Regions from separate parts of the Pseudoroseomonas sp. WGS1072 genome, predicted to be linked through region 1. Evidence: riboswitches for the same ligand, from Rfam matches in the RefSeq annotation. Region 1 holds a riboswitch; the other holds the start of a gene.
What was found. A riboswitch is a leader RNA that binds a small molecule or an ion and turns the genes downstream of it on or off. The one in region 1 is predicted to bind glycine.

Region 1 (15,192 bases):
ATGTCGCGCCAGGGCGAGCCCTCCAGCAGCGAGAGATGGTAGTTCCAGACATGCGGCGTGACGTTCTCGACGATGCGCGAGCCGGAGGCGCGCAGCTGCGGCACCATGTCGGGCGCGGGGGTCTCGATCATGTCGAACTGCCCGCCGATCAGCGCGTTGGTGCGCGAGACGGCATCCGGCGCGCAGAGCAGGATGATGCGCTCCGCCCTGGCCCGGCGGGCCGGGTTCCAGTATCCGTCATGCCGCACCAGCTCGGCGCTGGCGCGGGGCACCAGCCTCGCCAGCCGGAAGGGGCCGGTGCCGGAGGGCTCGAAGGCGAATTTCTCCCAGCTCCGCCCGAGCTTCTCGTACTGCGCGGGGGAGGAGATCAGGAACCACAGCAGCTGGTAGGGGAAGAGGCTGTCCACCGCCTTGGTGGTGACCTCGACCGTCATGGCGTCCAGCTTCCGCCACGCCGCGACGGAGGGCAGGCGCGGCCGCACCTGCGCCGCCTGGCGGTTGTCGAAGTGCGGCGCCTGGCTGTTCATCACCTTCTCGAAGTTCCAGATCACCGCATCGGCGTCGAAGGCGCTGCCGTCATGGAAGGTGACGCCCGGGCGCAGCCGGAAGATCCACTTCGTCCGGTCGGCGGGATCGGTCTCCCAGGAGGTGGCGAGGCCGGGCACCAGCTTGCCGGGGCGCTCGGCGACATCCATCTCCCAGGCCACCAGCGGATCGTAGATCGTGTGACCGGTGAACTGGTAGGCGCCGGCGCCGCGGTCCGGCTGGCCGGTGGTCTGCGGGATGTCGGCCATCGAGATGCCGTAGCGGATGGTGCCGCCACCCGTGCCCGGCGCCTGGGCATGCGCGGCGCGGACTGCGCCCGGGATGGGCAGGCCCAACCCGCCGCCGATCAATCCGCTGGCCCCGGCGGCCATGAGTCCGCGACGTGACAAAGCCATCTTCACGCTCCCTGCTGAAGTGCCTAGAGGAGGAAGCAAGAGGCGGGCCGCCGGCCACGCCGGCGAGCATGGAGCAGCGCGATGGAATCCTTCCTCTTCACCGGCGGACGCCTGCTGGACCCGGCGCGGGACCGGCTGCTGGACGGCTTCTCCGTGCTGGTCGAGGGCGGCCGGGTGCGCGAGGTGTCGGACCGCCCGATCCACAGCGCCTCGGCGACGCGCCTGGACCTCGATGGCCTCACGCTGATGCCCGGCCTGATCGACGCGCATGTCCACGTCATCGCCGCCATGGTCGATCTGGGCGCCAATGCCATGCAGCCCTCCTCGCTGGCGGCCTTCCGCGCCGGGGCGGTGATGCGCGGCATGCTGATGCGCGGCTTCACCACGGTGCGCGACGTGGGTGGCGCCGATGCCGGCCTGGCCATCGCGGTCGAGGAGGGGCTGGTGGAGGGCCCGCGCCTCGTCGTCTGCGGCAAGGCGCTGAGCCAGACCGGCGGGCATTCCGACCTGCGTAGCCCCTTCGACGACCGGCCCGGCATCTTCTCCGAGCGGGTCGGCGCGCTCGGCCGCCTCTGCGACGGCGTGGACGCCGTGCGTCGCGCCGCGCGCGAGGAGCTGAAGGCGGGGGCCCGCTTCATCAAGATCATGGCCAATGGCGGCGTCGCCTCGCCGAGCGACCCGATCCACGCCCTCGGCTTCTCGCGCGAGGAGATCCGCGCGGTGGTCGAGGAGGCGGAGAACTTCGGAACCTATGTCTCGGCGCATCTCTACACCGACGCGGCGATCCGCCGGGCGGTGGAATGCGGGGTCCATTCCCTGGAGCACTGCAACCTGATCACCGCCGAGACGGCGGCGCAGGCGGCGGCGGCCGGGGCGATCGCGGTGCCGACGCTGGTCACCTACGAGGCCCTGGCGATGGAGGGCGCGGCCATGGGGCTGAAGCCGGAATCGGTCGCCAAGATCGAGACGGTGCGGCGCTCGGGCCTCGAATCGCTCGACATCATGCGCCGCGCCGGCCTGCCCATGGCCTTCGGCACCGACCTGCTGGGCGGGCTGCACCGGCACCAGTCGATGGAGTTCGAGATCCGCGCCCGGGTGCTTCCGGCGGCCGAGATCATCGCCTCGGCCACCACCGTCGCGGCGCGGCTGTTGCGAATGGAGGGGGAGATCGGCGTCATCGCCCCCGGCGCCCATGCCGACCTGCTGGTGGTCGAGGGCGATCCCTACCGCGACCCGGCGCTGCTGCAGCGGGAGGCGGCGTTGCGCGCCATCCTGCGCGGTGGCCGCTTCGTCAGGAACGGGCTGGGCTGATCCGTGCGCCTCACCCGCGCCGGCTTCCTTTCGCTCCTGGCCACGCCGTTGGTGCTGCCGGCGATCCGCGCCGCGGCGCAGCCCGCCTGGCCGCGGCGCGTCACCGACATGGCGGGGAGGACCGTGACGCTGAAGGCGCCGCCACGGGCCATCCTGCTGGGCGAGAGCTTCCAGCTCCTGGCCATGGGGCTTCTGCACCCCGATCCGGTCTCGCTGCTGGCCGGCATGGGCGGTGATCTGCGCCAGGCCGACCCGCGGAGCCACGAGGCCTGGATGCGCCGCTTCCCGGCGCTGGCCGCGGTGCCGGAGGTGACGGGCGGGGTGGGGCAGGCCTTCTCGCTGGAGCGCGTGCTCTCGCTGCGGCCGGATCTCGTCATCCTCGGCGCGTGGCAGAGGCGGCGCGACGATTCGGCGCAGGAGCTGGCGCTGCTGGAGGCCGCCGGCATCCCGGTGCTGTTCATCGATGTCTTCCGCAGGCCGCTGGAGAATGTCGGCCCCAGCATCCGCCTGCTGGGCGAGGTGCTGGACCGGCGCGAGGCCGCGGCGGAGTTCGTCGCCCTGCACGAGGCGCGGCTGGCCCGTCTCCGCGAGCGCGTTGCCGGCCGCCCGCCGGGGCCCCTGGCCCTGCTGACCGCCTTCCCCGGCCGCTGGCCCTGCTGCTGGGTGGCCGGCGCCTCGGGCGGCGGCGAGTACCTGGCGCCCGCCGGGCTGCGCAACGCGACCGAGGGCCAGGCCGGGCTGGCGGATGGCGGCCTGACCGGGCTGGAGCAGGTGCTGGCGATGCGGCCGGATCTGGTGATCGGCACCGGCCTGGCGCTGTCCGGCGATGGCCGGGACGGCGCCCTGGCCCTGGGCAGCGGCGTGCCGGCGGCCGTGGCGCGGGAGAGCCTGGCCCGGCTGACGCGCGAGGCGGAATGGCGCAGCCTCGGCGCGGTGCGCGACGGGCGGCTGCACGGGCTGTGGAACTTCTTCACCGGCAGCCCGATCGGCATGGTCGCCGCCGAGGCGGTGGCCCGCTGGGGGCGGCCGGACCTCTTCGCCGATCTCGATCCCGCCGCGACGCTGGAGGAGATCAACCGCCGCTTCTCGGCCGTGCCGTTCGAGGGCACCTACTGGGTGAGCACCGATCCGGCCCAGGATGGGCCGCGCCGCGGCTGAGGCGGCGCTTCCGTCCGGCTCAGGCCGCCATCGCCATCCCGTCCCGCTGCGGGTCGGCGCCGCCTTCCCAGCGGCCGTCGCGCAGCAGCAGGCCATGCGGCGCGCCGAAGGCGTGGCTCTGGTAGGAGCGCGCCGTGGGATAGCCCATGGCCCGCAACGCCGCCTCGGTGCCGTGCGGGATGCGATTGCAGAGGTCGATGGTGTCGGACAGCGCGACGATGCGCGGCGCCGCCACGGCCTCGGCCATGCCCATGCCGAAATCCACCACGTTCATGATCGCCTGGGCCAGGGCCGGGACGATGTAGGTGCCGCCCGGCGCGGCCAGCACCATGACCGGGGCCTCGCCCTCGAAGAGGATCGTCGGCGCCATGGCGCTGCCGCGGCTCTTGCCCGGCGCGATGGAGGCGGCGCGGCCGGGGCGCGGGTCGAAGCCGCTCATGCAGCCATTGTACATGAAGCCCAGCCCCGGCGTGATGACGCCCGAGGGGATGCCCAGCGTGTGCGTCAGCGAGACGGCGTTGCCCTCGGCATCGACGACGCAAACCACGGTGGTGTCCGGCGGGTCCAGGGGCTCCCCGGCGCGCTCGACATGCGCCACCTCGCCGGCGCGGATGCGGCCGGCGAGCAGGGCGGCGTGCTCCGGCGAGAGCAGCCGGCCGAGCGGCACGTCGACGAAGTCGGGGTCGCCCATATGGGCGTCCCTGTCGATGGTCATCCACTTCATCGCCTCGGCGAGGATGCGCAGGTGCTCCGTGCTGCCATGGCCGAGCGCGCCGAGCTCGAAATGCCCGAGGATCTGCAGCAGCTCGATCAGCGAGGCGCCGCCGGCGGGCGGCGGGTTGGAGGCGATGCGCAGGCCGCGGTAACGACCCCAGACGGGCGCCTTCTCCCGCACGCGATAGGCGGCCAGATCCTCCAGGGTGATCAGCCCGCCGCCCGCCTGGATGTCCGAGACCATCTCGCGCGCCAGGGCGCCGCGATAGAACTCTTCCGCGCCGCCGGCGGCGATGCGCTCCAGCGTGCGCGCCATCCCGGGGTTGCGCAGCGTCTCGCCGGGGCGCTTCAGCCGCCCGTCCGGCCGAAAATAGACCTGCCGCCCCTCCGTGCTGAAGCGCAGCTTGTCCTCGACATTCACCTGGCCGTCGCCGCCGTGGTCGATGGTCCAGTAGTAGTGCATGTAGGGCCGCACCAGCACGCCGCGATGCGCCTGGGCGATGGCCGGCGCCATCACCTCGGCCAGCGGCATCGTCCCGAAGCGCGACAGCGCCTCGCAATAGCCCGCGACATTGCCCGGCGTTCCGATGGCGCCGTGGCCGAGATCGTTGCCCTGGTCGGAGAGCAGGAAGACGAAGCCGTCGCGCGACTGGCCGATGAACTTCTCCGTCCACATCGTGGGCGTGGCGGCGAGCGGAGCGCGGCAGAAGAATTCCAGCACCGTGTGCACGCCCTGGCGCGGCAGGCAGAGCTGCATGGCGCCGAAGCCGCCGATGCCGCACATCTGCGGATCGACGACGCCCTGGCTGAAGGCGCAGGCGATCGCGGCATCCACGGCGTTGCCGCCGCGCCGCAGCACCTCGACCCCGGCCTCCACCGCTTCCGGCTGCGCCGCCACCACCATGCCCCGCATCGCCGTGCTCCTTCCCCGCGAGGCGGCAGAGTGCGCCGAAGGGCGCCGGGCGTGAAGCCGCCGCCGGTGCTAGCGCCCGCCCCGCCCCGCCCGAGGGGCCGGCAGGACCGCCCGAAGCTCCGGCGTCGCGCCGCAATCCGCGCAGGGCAGGCGGCGCGGCAGGTCGGCCAAGCGGGTGTCGCGGGCGAAACGCCGCGAGAGCGCGATCTCCTCCACCGTCGGCCAGGCCTCCTGGCCGCAGGCGCAGAGGAGATGCAGCGCATAGCCATGCGCGTAGTAGAGCGGCGTGGTGGGGTCGGGCGCCGCCGCGAGGACAGGAAGGCTCATGCGCCGCAGGCTAGCGGGACGGTCACGAGATGCGTCAAGCGATTGATTCGCCTCAGGAGTCGCGGAGGAGTCCGGCGTGCCTCACAATCCCGCGAGACGCGGCCCGGCCGCCTCAGGCGGCGATGTTGCGCCGCGCCTCCTCGCCGATCGCCTCGGCCACCATCTGCGCCGTCGCGGCGGAGAGGGTCCAGCCGAGATGGCCATGGCCGGTGTTGTAGAAGACGCCCGGACGACTGCCGCGGCCGATGCGCGGCATCATGCCCGGCGTCATCGGGCGCAGCCCCGCCCAGGGGACGCTGCGCGCCGTGCTGACCTCGGGGAAGAGGTCGCGCACCCAATCGACCAGGGGCCGGACGCGGTCGGCGCGGATGTCGCGGTTCTCGCCGTTGAACTCGGCCGTGCCGGCGACGCGGAAGCGGTCGCGGCCCAGCCGGCTGGTGACGATCTTGGTGGCGTCGTCCAGCAGGCTGACCTGGGGCGCGGCGTCCTGGCTCCGCGCATCGTCCAGGTGCACGGTGATGGAATAGCCCTTCACCGGATAGACGTTGACGCGGTCGCCCAGCAGCGCGGCGAAGCGGCGGCTGGCGATGCCGGCGCAGACCACGAGGCGGTCCACCACCTCCACGCCGCCCGGCACGCCCCGCCCGGCCTTGTCCCAGGCGATCTCGATGCCGCGCGCGGTGTGGGTGATGCGGCTGACCTCGGCCTCGGCGACGAAGCGGGCGCCATGGCGCTGGCAGGCCTCGGCCAGGCCGCGGGTGAACTTGTGGATGTCGCCGGTGGAATCCGAGGGCGTGAAGAATCCGCCGTAATAGGTGCCCTGCAGCGCCGGCTCGATGGCGCGCATCTCCTCCGGCGTCACGGCGCGGCGGTCGAGCCCGCCCTCGGTCAGCAGCGCGTTGGTGCGCTGCGCCGCCTCGAAGCCCGGCCGGTCGCGGTAGATGTGCAGGATGCCGCGCCGCTCCAGGTCGAAGTCGATGCCCTCCAGCGCGGCGATGTCGAAAAGGTGCCTGCGCGCCGCGATGGCCAGGCGCGTGGTCTCGATCGTATGGGCGCGGTAGTGGCGGATCTGTCCCAGGAACTCGCCCATCCAGCTGTACTTGTGCCAGCCGGGGCGGGGGTTCAGCAGCAGCGGCGCATCCTGCCGCAGCATCCACTTCATGCCCTTCAGCACCGTCGCCCAGCTGTTCCAGACCTCGGCATTGCTGGCCGAGAGCTGGCCGCCATTGGCGAAGGAGGTCTCCATCGCGGCATAGCGGTGCCGGTCGAGCAGCACCACCTGGTGGCCGCGTTGCAGCAGGGCATAGGCGGTGGTCACGCCGGTGATCCCGGCGCCGATGATGGCGATCTTGCTCATGGGTCGAGCCGTCTCCGTGAGGATGGCGCGGCAGCGCGGTGCGGTCCTCGGCCGCGCCCGTCTGCCCCCATCTGTCACGGTGCCTGAGAGCTTAACCCGGCGCGCCGGGATATCCCCTTCGGCGGGCGGTGCCGGGGCCATGCCCGGTCCGCCTCTCTCCAGATCGTCCTCGCCCTGCAGTCCGGGTGCCTGAGAGTTTCCTGGGGGGTTGCTCCGTCGGCGGCGGCATGGCGCCTCTGACGAGGGCCTGCCGCGCTCTCCTGCCTGGCTTCGGCGGACGCGGCGCAGGGTGGCAAAGCCGCGCCGGCGCCGTCAAGCACAATCGGCCCTCCCGCCTCAGCGGGGCAGCAGCACCTCCAGCGCGGCGGCCAGCGAGCGGCGCCAGTCCGCCGGCTCGATGCCGTGCACCCGGCCGATCCGCCCGCAATCCAGCCGGCCATCGGCCGGGCGCCGCGCCTTGGTCGGATACTCGGCGGTGGTGATGGCCTTCAGCGCCGGCACCCTGGCGCCGCGTTCCGCCGCCTGGGCGAAGATCTCGGCGGCGAAACCGTGCCAGGTGGTCCAGGGCGCGCCGGTCAGGTGGAACAGGCCGAAGGCCTCGTCGCCGGCCCCGGCGGCGGCCAGGCGCGGCAGCATCCGGGCGATGGCCTCCGCCAGGTCGGCGGCGAAGGTGGGCGCGCCGTGCTGGTCGGCGACGACGCTGAGCGTCTCCCGCTCGGCGCCGAGGCGCAGCATGGTCTTGAGGAAGTTGTTGCCGTCGGCGCTGCAGACCCAGGCGGTGCGCAGGATGGCGGAGCGGGGATTGGCGGCCAGCACGGCCTCCTCCCCGGCGCGCTTGGAGGCGCCATAGACACCGGCCGGGCTGGCGGCGTCGGTCTCGACATAGGGGCTGCCCTTCAGCCCGTCGAAGACATAGTCGGTGGAGACATGCACGAAGGGCAGGCCGCGCCGGGCCGCGGCCTCGGCCAGCAGGGCCGCGCCGGTCGCGTTGATGGCATAGGCCAGGTCGCGCTCGTCCTCGGCGCGGTCCACCGCCGTGTAGGCGGCGGCGTTGATGACGACCTCCGGCGCCGTGTCGGCCACGGCGCGGGCGATCGAGGCCGCGTCCGTCAGGTCCAGCTCGGGCGCCTCCAGGGCGGTGACCTGGTGCCCGTCCCGCGGCAGGCGGCGGGAGAGCGCCAGGGCGAGCTGGCCGGTGCGGCCGGCGACGAGGATCCGCATCAGCGGGCGGAGCCCTGGCGACGATGAAGGGGGTGAACCGGCATTCTCTGTCTCCCTGTCTCTCCCCGTCTTCTAGGCCGGGCCCGCCGCGCCGCCCAGCCCGCCGCTGCGGGTCCCGGCCCGCCCGGGGATGACAGGAGCGTCATTTTCGGGCCGTCCCGCCAAAAAACCTGTGGAAGGCGGGGCTTCGCGGGCCTTCCGGGCCGGGCGCGCGCTTGACCGGCCACGGGCGGTTGTGTCTCTCCTCGGGCATTACCACCAAGTCGGAGTGACGCCTTGACCGAAGATACCCGCCCGCTGAGCCGCCAGGATCTGATCGATTCCGCCGCCGCCGCCACGGGCCTGCCCAAGACCCAGGCCGATGCGGTGCTGAAGGCCGTGCTGTCGACCCTGGGCGACACCCTCGGGGCCGGGCGCGAGGTTCGCCTGGCCGGGTTCGGCTCCTTCGCGGTGAGCGAGCGCGCCGCCCGCCAGGGCCGCAACCCGGCCACCGGCGAGGTGGTGGAGATCGCCGCCAGCCGCACCGTGAAGTTCAAGCCGGCCAAGGATCTCAAGAGCCGCCTCGGCGAGGCCGGCTGACGGCGCGCGGCGGAGGCCTCCGGGTGCTCCGCCGCCCCTGACATTTCCGGCCCCGCCCCCTCCGGTCTTGACCCCTTCGGCGCCCGGCGGAATGGTGTCGTGTCCCCAGGCAGGGAGAGCGGCGATGAGCGGGCCCGATCACCATCACCACCATGACCATGACCATCATGACGAGGGTAGCGAGCTCTCGGGGATGGCGCTGCGCGTGCGCGCGCTGGAATCCCTGCTGGTCGAGAAGGGCTACGCCGATCCGGCCGCGCTGGACGCGCTGATCGAGACCTACGAGACGCGCATCGGCCCGCGCAACGGCGCCCGCGTCGTGGCGAAGGCCTGGGCCGATCCCGACTTCCGCGACTGGCTGCGGCGCGACGCCTCGGCCGCCATCCATTCCCTCGGCTATACCGGACGCCAGGGCGAGCACATGGTGGCGGTGGAGAACACCGAGGCGGAGCACAACATGGTCGTCTGCACCCTGTGCTCCTGCTACCCCTGGCCGGTGCTGGGCCTGCCGCCCGCCTGGTACAAGTCGCCCGCCTACCGCTCCCGCGCCGTGCTCGATCCGCGGGGCGTGCTGGCCGATTTCGGCGTCACCCTGCCGGAGACGACGCGCATCCGCGTCTGGGATTCCACGGCCGAGACGCGCTACCTCGTCATCCCCCGCCGGCCCGCCGGCACCGAGGGCTGGGAGGAATCGCGGCTGGCCGATCTCGTCAGCCGCGATTCCATGATCGGCACCGCCCTGGCGCGCGAGCCGGCGGCATGAACGGCGCGCAGGACCTGGGCGGCATGCAGGGCTTCGGCCCGGTGCGGCCGGAGCCGGAGGAGGTCCGCTTCCATGCCGGCTGGGAGAAGCGCGCCCTGGCGGTGACGCTCGCGGCCGGGGCGCTCGGGCAATGGAGCATCGATGCCGCGCGGCATGCGCGGGAGACCCTGCCGCCGGGCGAGTACCTGACCTCCAGCTACTACGAGATCTGGATCAAGGGTCTGGAGAAGCTGCTGCTGCAGAAGGGGCTGGTGACCGAGGCCGAACTGCGCGACGGCAAGGCATACGGGCCCGGCAGGCCGCTGAAGCCGCTCGCCGCCGCCGAGGTCGCGCCGATGCTGGCGCGCGGCTCGCCCTATTCCCGCCCGGCGGGGGCGCCGGCGCGCTTCGCCGAGGGGGAGGCCGTGCGGGCGCGCAACTTCCAGACCAGCGGCCACACCCGCCTGCCACGCTACGCGCGCGGGCGGCGGGGCGTCATCGAGCGGGTGCAGGGTGTCTTCGTCTTTCCGGACACGCTGGCGCTGGGCGGCGACGAGGCGCCGCAATGGCTCTACGCCGTCCGCTTCACCGCCGGCGAGCTCTGGGGCGAGGGCGCCGATCCGGCCGTCACCGTCATCTTGGATGCCTGGGAGTCCTATCTTGAGCCGGTGTGACGATGCGACGGCCGAGGCGCTGAGCCTGCCGCGCGACGCGGAGGGTCCGGTCTTCGCCGAGCCCTGGGAAGCCCAGGCCTTCGCCATGGCCGTGGCCCTGCACGAGGCGGGATGCTTCGGCTGGGGCGAATGGGCGGAGGCGCTCGGCCGCCGCATCGCCTCCGGCGGCGGCTCCTACTACGCGCAGTGGCTGGATGCGCTGGAGGCCTTGCTGGCGGAGAAGGGGATCGTCGCGCCGGAGGCGCTGGAGGCGCGCCGCCAGGCCTGGGCACGGGCGGCCGCGGCGACACCCCATGGCCGGCCGATCACCCTGGCGGCGGATCCGCTGGCCTCTCCCCCGACCGCTCCCGCCTCCGCCGGGTCCCGGCCGCCCGGGCCACCGTCCACGGGCCATCTGGCGGGCTGAGGCGCGGCGGTTCCGTGGGTGGGAAGCGGTAGTAGCGCGCCGCGTTGTCGTGAAAGACGGCGCGCTGCTCCGACGGGCTGAAGGGGGCCAGGATCTCCCGCAGGCCGTCGCAGATGGCGGCGTAGGACATGCTGCGGCGGGCCATGGGATAATCGCTGCCGAACATCGCCCGCCCGGGTCCGAAGGCCTCGAGGCAGGGCAGTACCACGGCCGCCAGCGCCTCCGTCTCCGTGCCCTCGCTGTAGGCGCTCGGGTGCGAGAGCTTGATGGCGACATTGGGCCGCGCCGCCAAGATCGCCAGCCCGCGGCGCCAGCGCTCCAGCCCCGCCGCGTCGCGGTCGAGCGGCGAGGCGCAGTGGTCGACGATGAAGACCTGGTCCGGCAGGGCCGCCGCCAGCGCCGCCACCTCCTCGGCCTGGTAGGGGTTCATGAGCAGCTCCATGACCAGGCCGTGCGCGCGCAGCAGCGCGAGCCCCTGGCGCCAGGCGGCGTGCTCCGTCAGGCCGCGCAGGGTCCAGCTCCGCGCCGGATCGGGATGCCAGCGGATGGTCTCGCGCAGGCCGGCGAGGCGGGGGGAGGCGGCGAGCTGGCGCTCCAGCATCTCGGCCGCGCCGCCGGCCGCGAGCGGCACATAGCCGACATAGCGTCCGGCGATTCCCGCCGGGCGCGCCAGCCCCTCCAGCCAGAGCGTCTCCTCCGAGGGATCGTGGATCCGGTCCCACAGCGCCTCGACATGCACCGAGCCGACGACGCCCTGGCCCGCCATGTCCGCCAGCAGGTCGTCGATCAGGTAGTCCTGCTGCAGATGGCTGACGTCGCCCAGCACGCCGACATGCCGGCCCGAGATCCAGGGATGGCGGCGCATCGACAGGTCCCACAGGTGATGGTGGGCGTCGATGATCGGACCCTTGTAGCGTCGGGCGTGCATGACCTTTCCTTGTCCGCGTCGGGTCCTTGTCCGCGTCGGGCATCTCCCCGGTTCCACAATGCGGCAAGCCGAGGCGGGGAGCGAGAGCGGCACCGTATGACAAAACGGCAACTTTCCGGCCGGCCGCCTCTTCTTCCCTGGCATTCGAGGAAGGAGCCGGCATGCGCAACAGGGACCGGGTGGCGGTGGTCACGGGGGCTTCGGCCGGGGTGGGCCGGGCCACGGTGCTGCGCCTGGCGCGGGCCGGCTGGCATATCGGCCTGATCGCGCGCGGCGCCGAGCCCCTGGAGGCGCTGGCCCGCGAGGTCCGGGCCCTGGGCGCCGAGGCCCTGCCGCTGCCCTGCGACGTGGCCGATGCCGCGGCGGTCGAGGTGGCGGCGGGCGAGGCCGAGCGCGTGCTCGGCCCGATCGACGCCTGGATCAACAACGCCATGGTCACGCTCTACGCCCCGATCCATGACGTCAGCCCGGAGGAGTTCCGCCGCGTCACCGAGGTCTGCTACCTGGGCTATGTCCACGGCACCATGGCGGCCCTGCGGCGGATGCGGGGGCGGAACCGGCCCGGCCGCATCCTCCAGGTCGGCTCGGCGCTGGCCTATCACGGCATTCCGCTGCAGGGCGCCTATAGCGGCGCCAAGCATGCCATCCAGGGCTTCACGGATTCGCTCCGCGCCGAGCTGCGGCAGGAAGGCAGCCGGATCAGCGTGACCGAGGTGCACCTGCCGGCGGTCAACACCCCGCAATTCGCCTGGGCCCGGGCGCGCCTGCCGCACCGCCCCCGTCCGATGGGCCGCGCGGTGACGCCCGAGGCGGCGGCCCGCGCCATCGAGGCGGCGCTGATCCATGGCGGCCGTGAGCACTGGCTCGGCGGCGCGGGGCTGATGGCGCTGCTCGGGCCCCTGATGCCGGGCCTCGCCGACCGCTACCTGGCCCGCGCCGCGCCCTCCGGGCAGATGGATCCGGCCGCGCCGCCGCGCCCGGCCCAGGCGGCGGGGAATCTCTTCGAGCCGCGCGCCGTCTTCGACCGGCTGGACGGCCCCTATGCCGCCGAGGCCACGGACCGGGCGCTGCGGCTCTCGGGCGGGGCGGCGCGGGCGCTCGCCGGCGGCGCGGCCCTGGCCCTGGCCTGCGGCGTCGGTCTCGCGCTGGGCCGGAGGCGCGGCTGATGCGGCCTTCCGAGCCGCTGGCTTTGCCGGCGCTGGAGGGCGAGGCCGAGCCGGCGGGGCGCGACTACCGGCCGATTGCGGATTACGCCTTCCTAGGCGACGGCCATGGCAGCGCGCTGGTCGCGCGCGATGGCTCGATCGACTGGGCGGCGCTGCCGCGCTTCGATGCCGAGCCGGTCTTCTCGCGCCTGCTCGACCGCCGCCGCGGCGGCTTCTTCCAGGTCCGGCCGGCCGAGGCCTGCACGGTCACGCGCGCCTACCGCCCCGGCACCATGATCCTGGAGACCCGCTTCCGGACGGCGCGGGGCGAGGTGCTGCTGACCGATGCCCTGGTCGCCGGCCCGCCCTCCGGGCAGGGACCGGACCGGCTGCTGCGCCGCGTCGAGGGCCTCGTCGGCGAGGTCGTGATGGTGGCGCGCCATCAGCCCCTGGCGGGCTTCGCCACGGCCTTCCCGGCGCTGCGCCTGACGCCCGGCCTGGTCGATATGGCGGAGGGTCCTTCCCTGGCGACGGATGTGGAGTTTTCCCCGGCCGGCGAGGCCGCCCTGGCGCGCTTCACCCTGGCCGCCGGGGCGGCGCGCCACTTCCTGTTGGGCGATGCCGCCAGCGCGGCGCAGGAGCTGCCCGGCTTCCAGGCCCTGCTGGATGAGGCGGCCCGGCGCTGGGGCGAGTGGTCGCGCGGCGCCACCTATGCCGGCCCCTGGCGCGAGATGGTGGAGCGCAGTGCCCTGGTGCTGAAGGGCCTGACCTACACCCCGACCGGCGCCATGGTGGCCGCCGCCACCACCTCGCTGCCGGAGGAGGTCGGCGGCATTCGCAACTGGGACTACCGCTTCTGCTGGCTGCGCGATTCCTGCCTGGCCTTCTATGCCCTGAAGAAGCACGGCCAGGTGCGGGAGGCGCAGGCCTTCCTCGACTTCGTCCTCGGCCTTTGCCGCGGCGAGAACGGGCGCCTGCCGCCGCTCTTCGACATCACCGGCAGCCGGGGGATGGCAGAGGAGGAGGTGGCGCATTTCGAGGGCTATCGCGGCAGCCGCCCGGTGCGCAACGGCAACGAGGCGGCGGAGCAGCACCAGCTCGACGTCTATGGCCAGGTGCTGGACCTGATCCATTTCCACCACAGCATCGGCGGCGCGGTGGAAGGCCCGCTGCGCGACACCGCCATCGCCCTGGCCGACCTCGTGGCCCGGGAGTGGCGCGAGCCGGATGCGGGGCTGTGGGAGCCGCGCCAGCCGGAACAGCACTACGTCCATGCCGCGCTGATGAACTGGGTGGCACTGGACCGCGCCATCCGCTGCTTAGGAGCGCGCGAGCACTGGCTGCACGAGCGGCAGGCGATCGAGGAGGCGATCCGGCGCGAGGGCGTGCATCCGGTGCGCGGCCATCTCACGCAGGTCATGGGCGGCGAGGACGTGGACGCGGCGCTGCTGCTGGCGCCGATGCTCGGCTTCCCGCTGGATGACGCGGTGCTGGAGCGCACCGTCGATGCCGTGATCGCGCGGCTGGGGCACGGCCCGCTGGTCTATCGCTACAAGACCGAGGACGGGCTGCCGGGGCACGAGGGAACCTTCCTCCTTTGCGCCTTCTGGCTGGTCGACGCGCTGCTGGCGCTCGGCCGCGAGCGGGAGGCGCGGGAGCGCTTCGCCGCCCTGGTAGCGATGGCCAACGATGTCGGCCTCTATGCCGAGGAAATCGGCGAGGCGGGCGAGTTCCTCGGCAACTTCCCGCAGGCCTTCAGCCATCTCGGCCTGATCCACAGCGCCCTGGTGCTGGATCTCTACGAGGCCGGGGGCCGGGAGGCGGTGCGCGGCAGCTATGCGGACCGCGCGCTGCGCGAGACCCGCAACCGCCTCGCGCCCAGCCCGCCCCCCCGCCATCCCCCCGGCGGCGCGCCGGAGGCGTGAGGCCGCCCGTCCCTCAGGCCCAGGCGCGCAGGATCTCCTCGCTGTCTGCCGTCTCGATCTGCTGGCCGTAGCGCTCGTTGTAGAGGGTCAGCAGCGCGTCATGCGTGCGGTCGGAGGAGGAGCAGATGGCGTCCATCGGCACCACCACCCGGTAGCCGCGATCGACCGCGCCGAGCACGGCCGCCAGCACGCAGACATCCGTCTCGGCGCCGCTGATGATCAGCGTGTCCGCCTCGCGCTCCTGCAGCAGCCGGTCGAGCGCGCCATCCAGCCAGGGCGAGTAGACGGTCTTGTCCAGCACCCGCGCCGGCGGTGCGAAGCGCGCCAGCTCGGGCAGCAACTCGGTCTGGCCAGGCGGCAGTGCCTCCAGCGTCATCTCCGACCAGCTCTCGTAATAGCGCTTCCAGGTGCCGTGCCCCTCGCCCGGGCGCCGGGCCGGGATGAAGCGGGTGAAGACCGTGCGGTCCGGATGTGCCGCCACCAGCCGCTCGACCACCGGCAGGACCCTTTCCATCCAGGGCGTGTGCCAGGGCGAGCCCAGTCCGAAGAGGCGCTGCATGTCGATGCAGAGATGCAGGCACCGCTCCGAGAGCGGGCCCTGGCGCAGACCTGGTTTCTTGCTCATGGCGTCCTTCTCCCGTTGTCCCGGAGTGAAGAATGAGCCAGGAGCGCGAGGGATGCAGGGCGGCGCGCCGGTCAGCCGCCGGTGTCCAGCCGCCGGTGTCAGTCGCCGGTGTCAGTCGCCGGGCACGTTGCGGCGCAGCTCCTCCAGCCAGGCGCGGGCATTGCCGTCGGAGGGCGCGCGCCAGTCGCCGCGCGGCGAAAGCGAGCCGCCGGCCACCACCTTCGGC
Region 2 (15,192 bases), on a different contig from region 1:
GGCCGCCATGCGTCATGACCCGGCGGCCGCCGCCATCGCCATCATGCTGCGCAGCCTCAAGATGCACGGCATGGCCCAGGCCGCGGCCGAACTGACCGAGCAGGGCGCGCCTGCCTTCCAGAGCGCGATCCCCATCCTGTCGCAGCTGCTCAAGGCCGAGATCGCCGAGCGCGAGGTCCGCTCCATCGCCTACCAGCTCAAGGCTGCCCGGTTCCCTACCTACAAGGACCTGACAGGCTTCGACTTCGCCAGCAGCCACCTCGACGAGGCCCTGGTGCGCCAGCTCCACGCCGGTGCCTTCATGGACAGCGCCGACAATATCGTGCTGGTCGGCGGACCGGGCACCGGCAAGACCCACGTGGCCACCGCGCTCGGCGTCCAGGCGGTCGAGCACCACCGCAAGCGGGTGCGGTTCTTCTCCACGGTGGAGCTGGTCAACATGCTGGAGCAGGAGAAAGCCGCCGGAAGGGCCGGACAGATCGCGGCCCGCCTGCTCCATGCCGACCTGCTGATCCTCGACGAGCTGGGCTACCTGCCGTTCAGCGCCTCAGGCGGTGCCCTGCTGTTTCATCTGCTCAGCAAGCTCTACGAGCAGACCAGCGTCATCATCACCACCAACCTCAGTTTCAGTGAGTGGGCGGCGATCTTCGGAGATGCCAAAATGACCACCGCACTCCTCGACCGGCTCACCCACCACTGCCACATCCTGGAGACCGGCAACGACAGCTTCCGCTTCAGGAACAGCTCCGCCACCCAGGCCCAGCCTGAAAGGAAACCACAGCCGACCTGACGAGATCTGAAAACCCCGCATCCACAACCCGGGTCAGATCTCCGTGGCAACCCCGGGTCAGCTCTCAGTGGCAATCAACAGCCGATGACCCTCTCATGCTGCTTCTGTTCATTATCGTGTGCCCGCACCGGATGACCCCAGAGGTCCTGCGCTACCTGGGCCTCAAGCTGGGAACGGCGAATCGAGGCCCGCGATCTGAAGCCGACGGCTAGTCGCTGACCTGTCGGCCAACCGGCACCGCGGCCGCCACGGCATCTGATCTCGAAGGGGCATCTGGTGAACGATGCTTCCAAGGTACCGCCGAGGCACCACTCGGGCTTGATCATGGATGGGCCGCGGCGATCCGCCTGCATGCGCAGACGTGACGGTGGCGCCTCCAAACCGATGTCGGCACCTGGCTTCTCAGGCGCACGGCGTAGCTCTGTGCACGATACTTGGGCCCGCTCGCTCAGTAGCGGACCCGTTCCACAGTTACTTCACAATTCTCGACGAGGACTTGCTGCCGCGCTTCAAGGATCTGACTCGGCGGCGAGGCTATTCTTGTGCCGCTGGCGGAATGTTGGCAGGCAAAGCTCGGTTTTGGGGGCACTCACATGAGCGGAACCGCAGCCGCCCGGGGCCGGTGCCGGAGCAGCTTCACCCGATCCGGTGCTTCCGCCTGATCGGGATCCGCTCTAGCTCCGTTTGCCGCGCTTGCGGGACGGGGCCCTGCCCTTGGGGCCGCCGGCCGCGCCGCCGGTCCAGAAGGCGGTCATCGCCTGCGCGGTGGTCCGCGCCGCCTGGGCCCGCTGCCGCCCGGCCTGGCCGGCCATGATGCCGCGCGCCGCGCCGGTCCAGGCATTGGCGCCGCTCAGTATCAGGCTGAGCAGCGGGTTCTTCTTCATCCAGGGATTCGGCACGGGACCTCCTGTCGCGGCGCCCCGGGACCCGGCCCGGCGCCGCCGGACGGGAAGCGCCTGGGCGCGGGCAGGGTTGCGCCGCGCCGGCCACTTCCCCGTCGCCCGGCTCAGAGTGCGATGCGCGCCACGCTCTCCAGGTCCAGCGAGCCGCGCTTCGGCGCCGCCTTCACGGTGGCGAAGAGCGCCTTGCCCTGCTCGTCCAGCGCCAGGCTGTTGGGGTGCACCGGCAGCGGGACGCTGGCGCGCCGCTCGAGGCTGTCCAGCGCCAGCACGGTCACCGCCCCGCCGGCGCGGCTGCTGACATAGAGCTGGTTGCGCCCGGCATCCGCCAGAAGCGCCACCGGCCCCTCGGGCACCGGCCCCTCGGCCAGCAGCTTGCCGGTCTCCGGGTCCAGCGCCACCACCCGGTTGCCCGGATTGCGCGAGGTGAAGCCCGGCACGTTCTTCTCCTGCATCTTGCGGATGCCCTCGAGGCCCTGGTCGACGGCCAGCAGCCGCTGGCGCGGCGCGTCCCAGGCGAGGTTCAGCGGCTGCTCGGCGCCGCCGGCGGCGAACTGCTTCACCACCGCCAGGCTCTCGGTATTCACGGTGACGAGCTGGCCCGCCAGAGTGGAGACGAAGACGCGGTCGCCCGAGGGATGGAGGGCGATGCCGCTGGCGCCGGGCCCGATGCCGGAGACGGTCCTGGTCAGGCGCAGCGCCCTGGTGTCCACGACGTAGAGCACGCCCTCCTTGAGCGACAGGCCGGCGAGGTAGAGGCGGCCGCGGGCCGGGTCGAGGGCCAGGCGGCGCAAGCCGTAGGGGGCCTCCTCCTTGCCGTCCTCGCCGCGCACCTTCGGCGCCAGGGTCAGCGTGCCGACCACGCTGTTCGCCGCGACGTCGATGGCGCTGACCGCGCCGTCGATCGCGTGGCTGACATAGAGCCGGCCGGCCGCGTCGTCGAGGATCACGCCGAAGCCCTTCAGCGGCAGCGGGATCTCGGCCTGCACCGCCAGCGTCTGCGGGTCCAGGCGGAAGACGCGGCTCGGCGGGGCGCCCTCGCTGAAGCCGCCAGCCGAGGCGACGAAGAGGGCACGCTGGCGCGGGCTGTAGGCCAGCTCGTAGAGGTGCGGGGCCAGCTCCTGCCGGGTGGCCAGGCGCTGCGCCAGAGCCGGGCGCGCACCCAGCAGCGGGGCCAGCAGGCCGGCCGCGCCCAGCCCGAGGGCGTGGCGGCGGGTCAGCGGGAACGGGTGGGAAGGCTGCGGCATGATGGGTCCTCCGGCGCCGGATGGCGCGGTGTGCCTATACGATAATGATAATCATTTTCAAGCGGGAGCCGGCCTTACCCGCCCCGGCGGCAGACCAGCCTGGGCTGGCGCAGCGGCTGGTTCGGCGCCAGCCGCTTCGGCAGCGCGAGGGCCGGGCGCAGGCCGGGCGCGCAAAGCCCCTGGCCCAGCCGCGCCGGCAGCGGCACCTGCCCGCCGCGGCCCCAACCGGCGCCGAGCCGCGCCATGGCGACCCGGCGGCTATAGGCCAGGCCGCGCTCCGCCTCGCCCGAATGGTAGCGCGCGATGGCCCGGCCCCAGTCGCCATGCGCGGCATAGAGGCTGCGCAGGAAGCGGATGGCGTAGCGGACATTGGCGCGCGGCTCGAAGCCCTCCTCCAGGCTGGCGAAGGCCTGGGGGTGGTGCATCAGGTTCACCTGCATGCAGCCGATGTCGATCGAGCGGGTGCCCCCGGCTAGCCGCGCGGCGACGGCGGCGATGGCGCTGTTCTTGCTCGGCGCGGTGAAGCCCTCACCGGCGGCGTTCCAGGTCCAGGGCCAGGAGGCCGGGCGGCCGGAAGGGTCGGTGCCGCCGCTTTCCACCAGGGCGATGGCGCCGAGCAGGCCGGGCGGCAGGCCGGAGCCCGGCTCCTCCGCCGCGATCGCCTGGCGGCAAAGCTGCCAGTCCGCGGCGGCGCGCTGCGCCCGGGCCGGGCCGGCGCTGAAAGCGAGGCAGAGCAACGGGGCCAGCAGGAGCGGCAGGAGGCGCATGGCCAGCAGATGCCTTGCGGCGCGCACCCGGGTCAAGCGTGGCGGGGGGGGGAGGTGTGGCGGGGGCCGGGCGTGGCCGGAGGGCGGCGCGGGCCGCCGCGCCGCGCGATCCCCGCTTGCGCGGCGCTCCGCGCTCGGGCATGAGGGCCTGACCCGCTGATCCCACGCGGGAGAGAGTGGCGCATGCCATCGCCGAAGGCGCAACCGGCCCCCGGAAACGCTCAGGCACAAAGGGCCGCGTGGGGAAGGGGCCTCTGGAAAGCCCGGCGCCTGGCGACAGGCAATGGCACCGACGGAGTAAGGCGCGCAACGCCCGCGCTGAATCTCTCAGGTCATCGGACAGAGGGGGGCCACAACCCTGACCCGCCACGCGCGAGCGCGGCGCTGGAGGTTCCGTGGCCGAGACCCTGCTTGAAACGCCCCTGGCGTCCCTTCACCGTGAGCTCGGCGCCCGGATGGTGCCCTTCGCCGGCTATGCCATGCCGGTGCAGTACCCGGCGGGCATCCTGGCCGAGCATCTGGCGACGCGGCGCGGCGCCACGCTGTTCGATGTCTCGCATATGGGCCAGGCGGAGCTCCGGGGCGAGGGCGCGGCGGAGGCGCTGGAGCGGCTGACGCCCGCCGATGTGCGGATCCTGAAGCCGGGGCGGCAGAAGTACGGCCTGCTGACCACCGAGGCCGGCGGCATCCTCGACGATTTCATGGTCGCCAATCTCGGGGACCGGCTGTTCCTGGTGCTCAACGCCAGCCGCAAGGATGTGGACTGCGCCGCCATCGAGGCCGCGCTGCCCGCCGGCGTCACGCTGAACCGCCTGCCGGACCGTGCCCTGCTGGCCTTCCAGGGGCCGGCGGCGGTGCCCGCCCTGGCGGCGCTGGCGCCGGATGTGGCGGCGTTGCCCTTCATGGGCGTGGCCGCCACCCGCATCGGCGACATCCCCGTCCTGGTCAGCCGCAGCGGCTATACCGGCGAGGACGGCGTCGAGATCAGCGTCGCCGCCGACCGGGCCGAGATCCTGGCCCGCGCCCTGCTGGCCCTGCCGGGAGCCGCCCCGGCCGGGCTGGGCGCGCGGGATTCGCTGCGGCTGGAGGCCGGGCTCTGCCTCTACGGCAACGACATCGACGAGACGACCAGCCCGGTCGAGGCCGGCCTGACCTGGACCATCGGCAAGCGCCGCCGCACGGAGTGGAACTTCCCCGGCGCCGCGCGCGTTCGCGAGGAACTGGAGAACGGTCCGGCGCGGCTGCGCGTCGGCATCCTGCCCGAGGGCCGCCAGCCGGCCCGCGCCCACACCGCCATCGCGGTTGGCGGCGAGACGGTGGGCGAGGTGACGAGCGGCACCTTCGGCCCCTCGCTGAACGGCCCCTGCGCCATGGGCTATGTGGCGCGTGGCCATGCCGCCGACGGCACGGCGCTCGAACTGATGGTGCGCGGCAGGGCGATTCCCGCCCAGGTCGCCGCCACCCCCTTCATCCCTCACCGTTACGCCCGATAAGGACCGCCACCATGGCCGAGCTGAAATTCTCCCGCGACCACGAATGGGTCCGGCTGGACGGCAATATCGCCACCATCGGCATCACCGACCACGCGCAGACCGCGCTGGGCGATGTGGTCTTCGTCGACCTGCCCGAGGCCGGGCGGCAGGTGGCGGCGGGCGACGCCGTCGCCGTGGTGGAGAGCGTGAAGGCGGCGTCCGACGTCTATGCCCCGGTCGGTGGCACCATCACCGAGAGCAACGCCGCGCTGGCCGACGACCCGGCCATGGTGAACAGCGCCGCGCAGTCGGAGGGCTGGTTCTTCAGGATGGAGGTGGCCGACCCCTCCGAGCTGGATGCGCTGATGGATGCCGAGGCCTACCAGGCCTTCGTCGACAGCGAAGCCTGAGCGGACGCGGAAGGGGAGCGGGCATGAGCAGCGCCATTGACGAGCTGAACCGGCTCGAGGACCACGCGGCCTTCGGCAGCCGCCATATCGGGCCCTCCGCGGCCGAGGTGGCGGAGATGCTGAAGCTGGTGGGCGCCGAGAGTCTCGAGGCGCTGGCCGAGCGGACCGTGCCCGCCGCCATCCGCGGCCAGGATTTTTCTCAGTTGCCTCCTCCGGTGTCGGAGGCGGAGGTCATCGCCGAGCTGCGCGGCCTGTCGGAGCTGAACACGCCGCTGCGCTCGCTGATCGGCATGGGCTATCACGGGACGCATGTGCCGCCGGTGATCCTGCGCAACGTGCTGGAGAACCCCGGCTGGTACACGGCCTACACGCCCTATCAGGCGGAGATCGCCCAGGGGCGGCTGGAGGCGCTGGTCAACTTCCAGACCATGGTCTGCGACCTCACCGGCCTGCCGGTCGCCAATGCCTCGCTGCTGGACGAGGCGACGGCGGCGGCCGAGGCGATGGCGCTGGCGCTCGCCGCCACGCGCGGCCGCTCGCACACCCTGCTGGTCGCCGATGACGTGCACCCGCAGACGCTGGCGGTGATCCGCACCCGCGCCGAGCCGCTGGGGCTCACGGTCGAGGTCGTGCCGGTGAGCGGGCTCGCCGCCGCCTGCGGGGCGCGGAAGCCCTTCGCCCTGGTGCTGCAATATCCCGGCACGACCGGCGCGGTGCGCGACATCGCGCCCGAGATCGCCGCCGCGCAGCAGGTGGGCGGGCTCGCCATCGTCGCGGCCGATCCGCTGTCGCTCACGCTGCTGACGCCGCCGGGCGAGATGGGCGCCGATGTCGTCATCGGCTCCAGCCAGCGCTTCGGCGTGCCGATGGGCTATGGCGGGCCGCATGCCGCCTATATGGCGGTGAAGGATGCCTACAAGCGGCTGATGCCCGGGCGCCTTGTCGGCGTCTCGGTCGATGCCGCGGGGCGGCCGGCCATGCGCCTCGCCCTGCAGACGCGCGAGCAGCATATCCGCCGCGAGAAGGCGACCTCGAACATCTGCACCGCGCAGGTGCTGCTGGCGGTGATGGCCGGGATGTACGCCGTGTGGCACGGGCGCGAGGGGCTGACGCGCATCGCGCGGCGCGTGGCCCTGCAGGCGCGGCTGCTGGCCGATGCGGCGCGCCGCGCGGGCTTCACGCTCCGCCACGACGCCTTCTTCGACACCATCGCCATCGAGGCCGGTGACCGCGCCGATGCGCTGATGGCGGGCGCCCTGGCCGACGGCTTCAACCTGCGCCGCATCGACGCCACGGGCGTCGGCATCGCGCTGGACGAGACGGTGACGCGGCGCGAGCTGGAGACGCTGGTGGCGCTGCTCGGCGCCGTGGGCGGGGCGAAGCCGGCGCTGGCGGAGCTCGAGGGGCGGGGCGGCATCCCGGATGCGCTGGCACGCCACTCGGCCTTCCTGACGGCCGCCGTGTTCAACACGCACCATTCGGAGCACGCCATGCTCCGCTACCTCAAGTCGCTCGAGGACAAGGACGTCGCGCTGAACCGTAGCATGATCCCGCTGGGGTCCTGCACGATGAAGCTGAACGCGACGGCGGAGATGATCCCGGTCACCTTTCCGGGCTTCGGCAGCATCCACCCCTTCGCGCCGGTTGATCAGGCGGCGGGCTATATCGCGCTGGTGCGGCGGCTGGAGAGCTGGCTCGCCACCATCACCGGCTTCGCGGGCGTCTCGCTGCAGCCCAATGCCGGCAGCCAGGGCGAGTATGCCGGGCTGCTCGCCATCCGCGCCTGGCACCGGGCCAATGGCCAGGGCGAGCGCGACATCTGCCTGATCCCCTCCTCGGCGCATGGCACCAACCCGGCCTCGGCGGTGATGGCGGGGATGCGCGTCGTCGTCGTCGGCTGCGACAAGGACGGCAATGTCGATCTGGCCGATCTGGAGGCCAGGATCGCGCAGCATGCCGGGAAGCTCGCGGCGCTGATGATCACCTATCCCTCGACGCATGGCGTGTTCGAGGAGGAGATCATCCGCATCTGCGACGCGGTGCACGCGGCGGGTGGCCAGGTCTACATGGACGGCGCCAACATGAACGCGCAGGTGGGCCTCACCGCCCCCGGCCGCATCGGCGCCGATGTCTGCCATCTGAACCTGCACAAGACCTTCTGCATCCCGCATGGCGGCGGGGGCCCTGGCGTCGGGCCGATCGGCGTGGCGAAGCACCTGCTGCCGCACCTGCCGAACCACCCGCTGCTGAAGGAGGCCGGGCCGGCGACGGGCTATGGGCCGGTCTCGGCGGCGCCCTTCGGCAGCGCCTCGATCCTGCCGATCAGCTACGCCTATATCCGCATGATGGGAGCCGAGGCGCTGACGCGCGCGACGCAGGTCGCCATCCTCAACGCCAACTACATCGCCCGCCGCCTCGAGGGGCACTTCCCCGTGCTCTACAAGGGCGCGCGCGGCATGGTGGCGCACGAGTGCATCCTGGACTGCCGCGGCTTCCAGCAGGGCGGCGGCGTGCTGGTCGAGGACATCGCCAAGCGCCTGCAGGATTACGGCTTCCACGCGCCGACCATGTCCTGGCCGGTCAGCGGAACGCTGATGGTGGAGCCGACCGAGAGCGAGCCCAAGGCCGAGCTGGACCGGTTCTGCGACGCCATGATCGCCATCCGCGCCGAGATCCGCGCGGTGGAGCAGGGCCGCATGGACAAGCTCGACAACCCGCTGAAGAACGCGCCGCACACCGCCACCGAGATCGCCGCCGCCGACTGGGCGCATCCCTACAGCCGCGAGCAGGCGGCCTATCCGCTGCCCTTCGTGGCGGCGAACAAGTACTGGCCGCCGGTCAAGCGGGTGGACAACGTGTATGGCGACCGCAACCTGGTCTGCACCTGCGCGCCGCTGGAGGATTACGCCCAGGCGGCCGAGTGAGCCGCCATGCCCGGCCGGGGGCGCGTCCCCTCAGCCGGGCGGCAGGGGGAGGCGGCTCCGGTCCTTCAGCCGGTCGAGCACGATCGAGGAGCGCAGCCGGGCGACGCTCTCATGCGCCAGCAGCTCCTCGTTCACCAGCCGCGACAGGCCGGCGAGATCGGGCACGATGGCCTTCAGCACGTAGTCGGTGTCGCCGGTCGGCGCATAGGCCTCCTGGATGGCGTCGACGCAGGCCAGGAGATCGCGGAAGCGGCGCGCATTGTCGCCGCTGTGCGCCTTGAGCGTGACCTGGATGAAGGCCTGGACGTGCAGGCCAAGGGCCGCGGCGTCGAGTCCGGCGCGGTAGCCGCGGATCAGCCCGGCGGCCTCGAGCGCCGCGCGCCGGCGCGAGCATTGCGAGGCGGAGAGGCCGATGCGCTCGCCGAGCTGCTGGTTGGTCAGCCGCGCATCGGCCTGCAGCGCCGCCAGCAGGCGCAGGTCGAGCCGGTCGATCTCGAAGCTTTCGTGCATGGGCCGCTCCTTCCCCGCGTCTTTCCCGCATCCTGGACCGGATCGGCCGCCGCTATGCACGCCCCTTGCCCGGGCGGAGGGCTAGCCTTGCGAATGAGAAACACCGCAAGGAGGCCTCCGATGGGACCGTTCCCGCATGACGCGCCGGGCGCCGCCATCAGCGCGCGGAACCCGATGGGGACGGATGGCTTCGCCTTCGTCGAATACGCCTCGCCCGAGCCGGAGCGGCTGCATGCGCTGTTCCGGCAGATGGGCTTCACCGCCGTGGCGCGGCATCGCGGCAAGGCCGTCACGCTCTACCGACAGGGCGACATCGACGACCTGCTGAACGAGGAGCCGGGCAGCCAGGCGATGCGCTTCGCCGCCGCGCACGGCCCCTCGGTGCCGTCCATGGCCTTTCGCGTGGTCGATGCGGAGCAGGCATGGCGCCGCGCCCTCGCGCTCGGCGCCGAGCCGGCCGAGGCCGTGCCGGGCACGCCGGTGATGGCCACGCCGGCGATCAAGGGCATCGGCGGCGGCCTGCTCTACTTCATCGACCGCAAGGCGCGGCTGCTGCTGCAGATCTTCTCCGCCAACGTGATCGGCCCGGTCTTCTTCGAGTTCATCGAGCGCAAGGGCGATGACGGCTTCGGCGAGGGCAATTTCCGCGCCCTGTTCGAGAGCATCAAGGAGGACCAGCTGCGCCGCGGCGTGCTGTCGCGCGCCTGCGCCCCGGCGGACGAGGCGGCGGGCTAGCCATCCCCGTCCACCTCCCCCCGGGGGGGCCACCTCCAGCCGCTGCAGCGGCCTTCCGTTCCCGACCACGGGATAGGCGGCATTCCGCCGTTCCCCCCTCCCCGGCGGCATCCTGCTCGGGGAGTATTCCCTCCCGGCGCGGCGCCGCTTGCGCCCGGCATGGCAGCTGGGCCATGGGAGGGAATACTCCGGCGGTTGCGCGGGGGAAGGGCCTGGAGCCGGCGCGATGGACGACGACGCGATTCCCGACTGGACGGTGCTCGGCAGCCGCAGCGTGCTGCGCGACCGCTGGATCGACATCACCGCCGACCGCTGCCGCGACGCGCGCGGCAATATCCTCGAGGACTTCTACACCTTCGCCTATCCGGACTGGGTGAATGTCGTCGCCATCACTCCGCGCGACGAGCTGGTGCTGGTGCGGCAGTACCGGCACGGCTGGCAGGGACGGGTGCTGGAGCTGCCGGCCGGCGCCATGGATGCGGGGGAGGACGACCCGGCCGTGGCCGGCGCGCGGGAGCTGCGCGAGGAGACCGGCTATGCCGCGCCCGGCTGCCGGCTGGTCTCGACCCTCAGCCCCAACACGGTGACGCACCGCAACCGCTGCCACGCCGTGCTGGCGCTCGGCGCCGAGTTGCGGCACCCGACGGCGCATGAGGCGGGCGAGGACATCACCGTCGAGCTCTGGCCGCTGCCCGAGGTGCTGGCGCGGCTGGGGGAGGGGCTGCTGCCGCAGGTGATGCATGTCTCGGCGCTGCTGCTGGCGCTCTCGGCGGCCGGGCGGCTCGATCTGCGGCTGCGGCCCTGAGGCGCGGTGCCGGTCCCGCCGCGCGGCGGGCCATGCGGCCGCCGCGCGGTTCGTGCCAGGCCGCCGGGCATCAGCGCCGCGGCCCCTGGCCATCCGGCGGCAGGTCCACACCGGCAAGGGCGCCGCGCCGCGGCTGGGGAGCGGAGTAGAGGATCTGCAGGCCTTCCCCCTCGCTCACGGTCTGCGCCAGCATGGGAGGCTGCTCGGCGGCGGCGTCCCGGTAGGTGATGGCGCCGTTCTCGCCACCCGTCACCGAGAGCACGGCGCCGCCGCCCACCATGTTGAGGCGGTGGTCCTGCCCGTAGAGGACGCTGAAGTTCTCGCCCTCGCTGAGCACGGAAAGTCCCGCCTGCTGGGCGATGGCCGGACCGCAGGCGGCGATCCCGGCGGCGATCCCCGCGGAGATCAGGCAGCGGGCGCGTGCGGTGATGAGGATTGTCATGACACGTCCTGGGTCTTGTCGCGCAGAGGAGGATCTCTGCGGGGTGGAACTTCGCAGGATGGGAAATGTAAGAATGTGTCTGGACGCACAAAGCGGAGTCGCCCCCGCCCGCCGACCCTCAGCCCGCCGCCCGCCGCAGCCGTCCGTGCAGGAAGGCGAGCACCGCCGCCTCCTCCGGCCGCAGCGCGGGGAGCGCCCCGCTCAGCTCTGCCTCCACCTGGCGCTTCACCTGCAGCAGCAGCGCGCCGGACATGTAGCCCTCCAGCACCTCGGGATGGACATAGCAGGTGCGGCAGATGGTCGGCGTGTTGCCGAGCCGGGCCGCCGCGCGCTCGATCGCCTGTCTGACGTTGCGCCGGGCGGCGGCCTCGGTGTCGGCGCGCTCGAACTCGCTCAGCGCCATGGCGGCGAGCACCGTGCCGGCCCAGGTACGGAAGTCCTTGGCGGTGATGTCGTGGCCGGAGATCGCGCGCAGATAGGCGTTCACGTCGGCGGAATCGATGCCCCGCCGCTCGCCCTCCCCGTCGATGTACTGGAACAGCGCCTGCCCCGGCAGCTCCTGGCACGCCCGCACGACCTTCGCCACGCGGCGGTCGCGCAGCGCCAGCTTCCACTCCTTTCCGCTCTTGCCACGAAAGGTGAAGCGCAGCTCGGTGCCCCGGACCGCGACATGGCGGTTGCGCAGCGTGGTCAGCCCATAGCTGCCGTTGCTCTCGGCATAGTCCTCGTTGCCGACGCGGATCAGCGTGGTGTCGAGCAGATGGACGACACTGGCCAGCACCTTCTCCCGCCCCAGGCCGGGCCGCGCCATGTCCTCCGCCACGCGGGCGCGGAGCCGCGGCAGGATGCGCGCGAATTCCAGCACATGCCCGTACTTCGTCTCGTCCCGCGCGGCGCGCCAGTCGGGGTGGTAGCGGTACTGCTTGCGCCCCTTGGCGTCGCGGCCGGTGGCCTGGATATGGCCATTCGCCTGCGGGCAGAGCCAGACCTCGCGCCAGGCCGGCGGCACGGCGAGGGCGCGCAGCCGCGCCAGCACCGCCTTGTCGCGCACCGTGGCGCCGCGCGCATCGCGATAGCTCCAGCCCGTGCCGCTGCGCCGGCGGGTGATACCCGGCGTCGCGTCGGAGACATAGCGCAGGCCGATGGCGCGCGCCTCGGCGGCCTCCGGCGGAGGTGTCGCGCGGGGCGGCGCCGGGGCAGCCTCGACCGGAACGCTGGCCTGTTGCAGCATGACGGCGAAACGCGCGGCCGCCGCTTCCGGTTCCGCGCCGGCAGGAGGAGACATCATGACCGCCACATCGCCGCCGCAGATCGTGCCCGTGGCCGAGGCGCACCGCGCCGACTGGGAGCGGCTCTATGCCGGCTACGCCGCCTTCTACCGCGTCACGCAGACAGCCGAGATGCGGGCCCGCGTCTGGAGCTGGATCCAGGACCCGGCGCATGAGGTGAAGGGGCTGGTGGCGCTGGATGCCGGCGGGCGCGGTCTTGGCCTGGCGCATTACCGGCCCTTCGCCCGGCCGCTCTCCGCCAGCACCGGCGGCTTCCTCGACGATCTCTTCGTCGATCCGGCGGCGCGCGGGCAGCGCGTGGCGGATGCGCTGATCGGCGCGGTGGCGGCGATCGGGCGGGAGAAGGGCTGGAGCGTCATCCGCTGGATCACGGCGGAGGACAACTACCGCGGCCGCGCGGTCTATGACCGGGTGGCGCAGCTCACCCCCTGGAAGACCTACGACATCAAGCTGTGATCCGCCGGAAGCTGTGATCCGCCAGCCCGGCGCTTCCCGGTGCCGGGCATTCCACCCCGCCCGGCCCGCGTGGCAGCATGCCCGGAACAGCATGCCCGGAAGGGGGGGAGGCGCGCATGACCTATGCCGAGTTCTGGCCGATCTACCTGCGGGCCCATGCGCGGCCGCAGACGCGGGCGCTGCACTACTGCGGCAGCCTGCTGGCCCTGGCGGCCCTGCTGACCGGGCTGCTCTCGCCGGACTGGCGCTGGCTGATCGCCGCGCCCCTGATCGGCTACGGCTTCGCCTGGGCGGCGCATTTCGGGCTGGAGGGCAACCGGCCGCAGACCTTCGGCCATCCGCTCTGGTCGCTCTGGAGCGACTTCCGCATGCTCGGCCTCTGGCTGGGCGGCCGGCTCGGGCCGCATCTGGCGGCGGCGGGGGTGGGGCGGCCGGCGGGCGCGCCCGGCTCCCGCCCCGGCGCCTGACCTCCGCCGTTCCGGTGGGCGGCCGGGCGCCTCAGCGCGGCGCCAACAGGATGGGCGTGCCCCAGGGGTCGACCAGCGTCACCGCGCCCTGCGGCGAGGCGGCCGCCAGGAAGGCGGGGTCGCAGCGCAGCTCCACTTCGGCGAGGCCGGTCGAGGGCAGGTCACGCGGCGGGGCGCCTCGGCTGTTCCAGATATTCGCCGCCAGGTGGTGGTGGTAGCCGCCGGCGGCGAAGAAGCTGGCGCCCGGATAGCGGGAGGTGACGTCGAGGCCGAGCCGGCCGGCATAGAAGGCCTCGGCCGGGGCCAGGGCGCCGACCTGCAGGTGGACATGGCCGATGCCGCCCCCCTCCGGCATCCCCTGCCATTCGGCATCGCCGCCGGCGCGGGCCAGCGCCTCCAGGTCGAGCGGCGCGTTGATCATCTCGACCTGCCCCTCCCGCCAGCGCCAGGCCGAGGCCGGACGGTCGGCATAGACCTCGATGCCGTTCCCCTCGGGGTCCGCGAGGTAGAGCGCCTCGCTGACGGCATGGTCGGCGGCGCCGCTCAGCGGCACGCCGGCCGCCGCCGCCTGCCGCAGCCAGCGGCCGAGATCGGCGCGGCCGGGCAGCAGGAAGGCGGTGTGGAACAGCCCGGCCTCGCGCGGGCTCCGCACCCGTGCGGCGGCGTCGCGGCGCAGCTCCAGCAGCGGCCGGGACCCCACGCCGAGGCTCAGGCCGGCCTCGCCGCCCGCCAGCCGGTGCAGGCCGATGACCCGCTGATAGAAGTCACCTGTGCGGACGAGATCGCGCACCGTGAGCACGACACGGCCGATGGCGACGGGACAGGCGGTGGTCATGGCGGTCTCCCTCCCGGAGCGGTGTGCCGCGGCCCAGCGCTTGGCACGTGTGTCGGTGCCGGTCAACGCGGGCGGGGGCCTTCCACGCGCCGCCGCCAGGGCCACATCCGGGGCATGAGGACCCCGCGCCGCGCCCTGCTGGCCCTTCCCGCCGCCCTCCTGCCGGCCCGGAGCCGCCCCGCCGGCGCCCGCCCCGCGCCGCGCGCGCTGAGCTGGACCGACGCCGCCCGTGGCCGCGACCTGCCGCTGCTGCTCCGCCTGCCCGGCGGGACGGGGCCGGCGCCGCTGGTGCTGGTCTCGCCCGGTCTCGGCGGCACGCGGCACGGCCTGGCCTATCTGGGCGAGGCGCTGGCGGAGGCGGGCTTCCTGGTGCTGCATCTGCAGCATCCCGGCACCGATGACGGGCTCTGGCGCGGCGCGGCCGACCGGCGCCTGGCCTTCGCCGCCGCCGCCAGCGATGCCGGGCGCGCGCTGGACCGGCTGCGCGACGTGGCCTTCGTGCTGGACGAACTGCCCCGCCGGACGGAGCTGGCCGGGCGGCTGGACGCGGCGCGCATCGCCATCGCCGGGCACTCCTACGGCGCCTGGCTGGTGCAGCACATGCTGGGCCAGCGCCTGCCCGGCGGCGATCGCGGCCTGGCGCTGCCCGACCCCCGGCTCGGCGCCGGCATCGCCCTCTCGCCCATGCCGGCCGAGGGCCTGCCGCAGCGCCTGGCCTTCGCCCGCGTCACCGCGCCGATCCTGCACGTCACCGGCACCGAGGATCGCGGCTGGATCGGCGGCACCCTGCCCGGGGACCGCCGCCAGCCCTTCGACGCCATCGCCGCGCCGGGGGCGCTGGCGATCCTGGAGGGCGCCGCGCATGGCAGCTTCGCCGGTGAGCCGGGGGCGGGCGGCCGTTGGGAGGAGGCCGGCTTCCACCCGCGCGTGGCCGGCCTTGCCCTGGCCTTCCTGCGCGGCCTATGGCTGGGCGATGCGGCGGCGCGGCGGGCGCTGCGGGCGGGAATGCCCGGCCTGCTGGAAGCGGGCGACCGGCTGGAGGCAAGGGCCTGGGGTGAATGCCGGACTACGCGCTGGAACGGGCGGCGGGGGGCCGCGTGGCGGGGGTGGACGAGGCCGGGCGCGGCCCGCTCGCCGGCCCGGT

Region 2: linked by a shared signal. The riboswitch ahead of gcvT (glycine cleavage system aminomethyltransferase GcvT) and the one ahead of ACF3NH_RS19145 (D-amino acid dehydrogenase) in region 1 are both predicted to bind glycine.

Annotation. Positions count from the first base shown of each region.
Region 1 is NZ_JBMPSU010000002.1:214,086-229,277, forward strand. It holds gene ACF3NH_RS19120 (ABC transporter substrate-binding protein) at 1-941, opposite strand, end outside; gene ACF3NH_RS19125 (metal-dependent hydrolase family protein) at 1,023-2,252, shown strand; gene ACF3NH_RS19130 (ABC transporter substrate-binding protein) at 2,256-3,410, shown strand; gene ggt (gamma-glutamyltransferase) at 3,430-5,037, opposite strand; gene ACF3NH_RS19140 (hypothetical protein) at 5,107-5,364, opposite strand; gene ACF3NH_RS19145 (D-amino acid dehydrogenase) at 5,477-6,721, opposite strand; glycine riboswitch at 6,791-6,885, opposite strand; glycine riboswitch at 6,889-6,994, opposite strand; gene rfbD (dTDP-4-dehydrorhamnose reductase) at 7,058-7,942, opposite strand; gene ACF3NH_RS19155 (HU family DNA-binding protein) at 8,219-8,521, shown strand; gene nthA (nitrile hydratase subunit alpha) at 8,646-9,284, shown strand; gene nthB (nitrile hydratase subunit beta) at 9,281-9,937, shown strand; gene ACF3NH_RS19170 (nitrile hydratase accessory protein) at 9,924-10,343, shown strand; gene ACF3NH_RS19175 (amidohydrolase family protein) at 10,243-11,271, opposite strand; gene ACF3NH_RS19180 (SDR family oxidoreductase) at 11,433-12,437, shown strand; gene ACF3NH_RS19185 (glycoside hydrolase family 15 protein) at 12,437-14,341, shown strand; gene ACF3NH_RS19190 (cysteine hydrolase family protein) at 14,355-14,966, opposite strand; gene ACF3NH_RS19195 (NAD(+) synthase) at 15,078-15,192, opposite strand, start outside.
Region 2 is NZ_JBMPSU010000001.1:2,292,564-2,307,755, forward strand. It holds gene istA (IS21 family transposase) at 1-18, shown strand, start outside; gene istB (IS21-like element helper ATPase IstB) at 8-790, shown strand; gene ACF3NH_RS10905 (hypothetical protein) at 1,465-1,689, opposite strand; gene ACF3NH_RS10910 (YncE family protein) at 1,797-2,936, opposite strand; gene ACF3NH_RS10915 (transglycosylase SLT domain-containing protein) at 3,011-3,703, opposite strand; glycine riboswitch at 3,861-3,951, shown strand; glycine riboswitch at 3,955-4,049, shown strand; gene gcvT (glycine cleavage system aminomethyltransferase GcvT) at 4,099-5,196, shown strand; gene gcvH (glycine cleavage system protein GcvH) at 5,208-5,585, shown strand; gene gcvP (aminomethyl-transferring glycine dehydrogenase) at 5,609-8,509, shown strand; gene ACF3NH_RS10935 (Lrp/AsnC family transcriptional regulator) at 8,540-9,019, opposite strand; gene ACF3NH_RS10940 (VOC family protein) at 9,140-9,754, shown strand; gene ACF3NH_RS10945 (NUDIX hydrolase) at 9,981-10,559, shown strand; gene ACF3NH_RS10950 (hypothetical protein) at 10,630-11,001, opposite strand; gene ACF3NH_RS10955 (DNA topoisomerase IB) at 11,120-12,289, opposite strand; gene ACF3NH_RS10960 (GNAT family N-acetyltransferase) at 12,288-12,746, shown strand; gene ACF3NH_RS10965 (Mpo1-like protein) at 12,863-13,213, shown strand; gene ACF3NH_RS10970 (VOC family protein) at 13,245-14,048, opposite strand; gene ACF3NH_RS10975 (alpha/beta hydrolase family protein) at 14,163-15,192, shown strand, end outside; gene ACF3NH_RS10980 (ribonuclease HII) at 15,107-15,192, shown strand, end outside.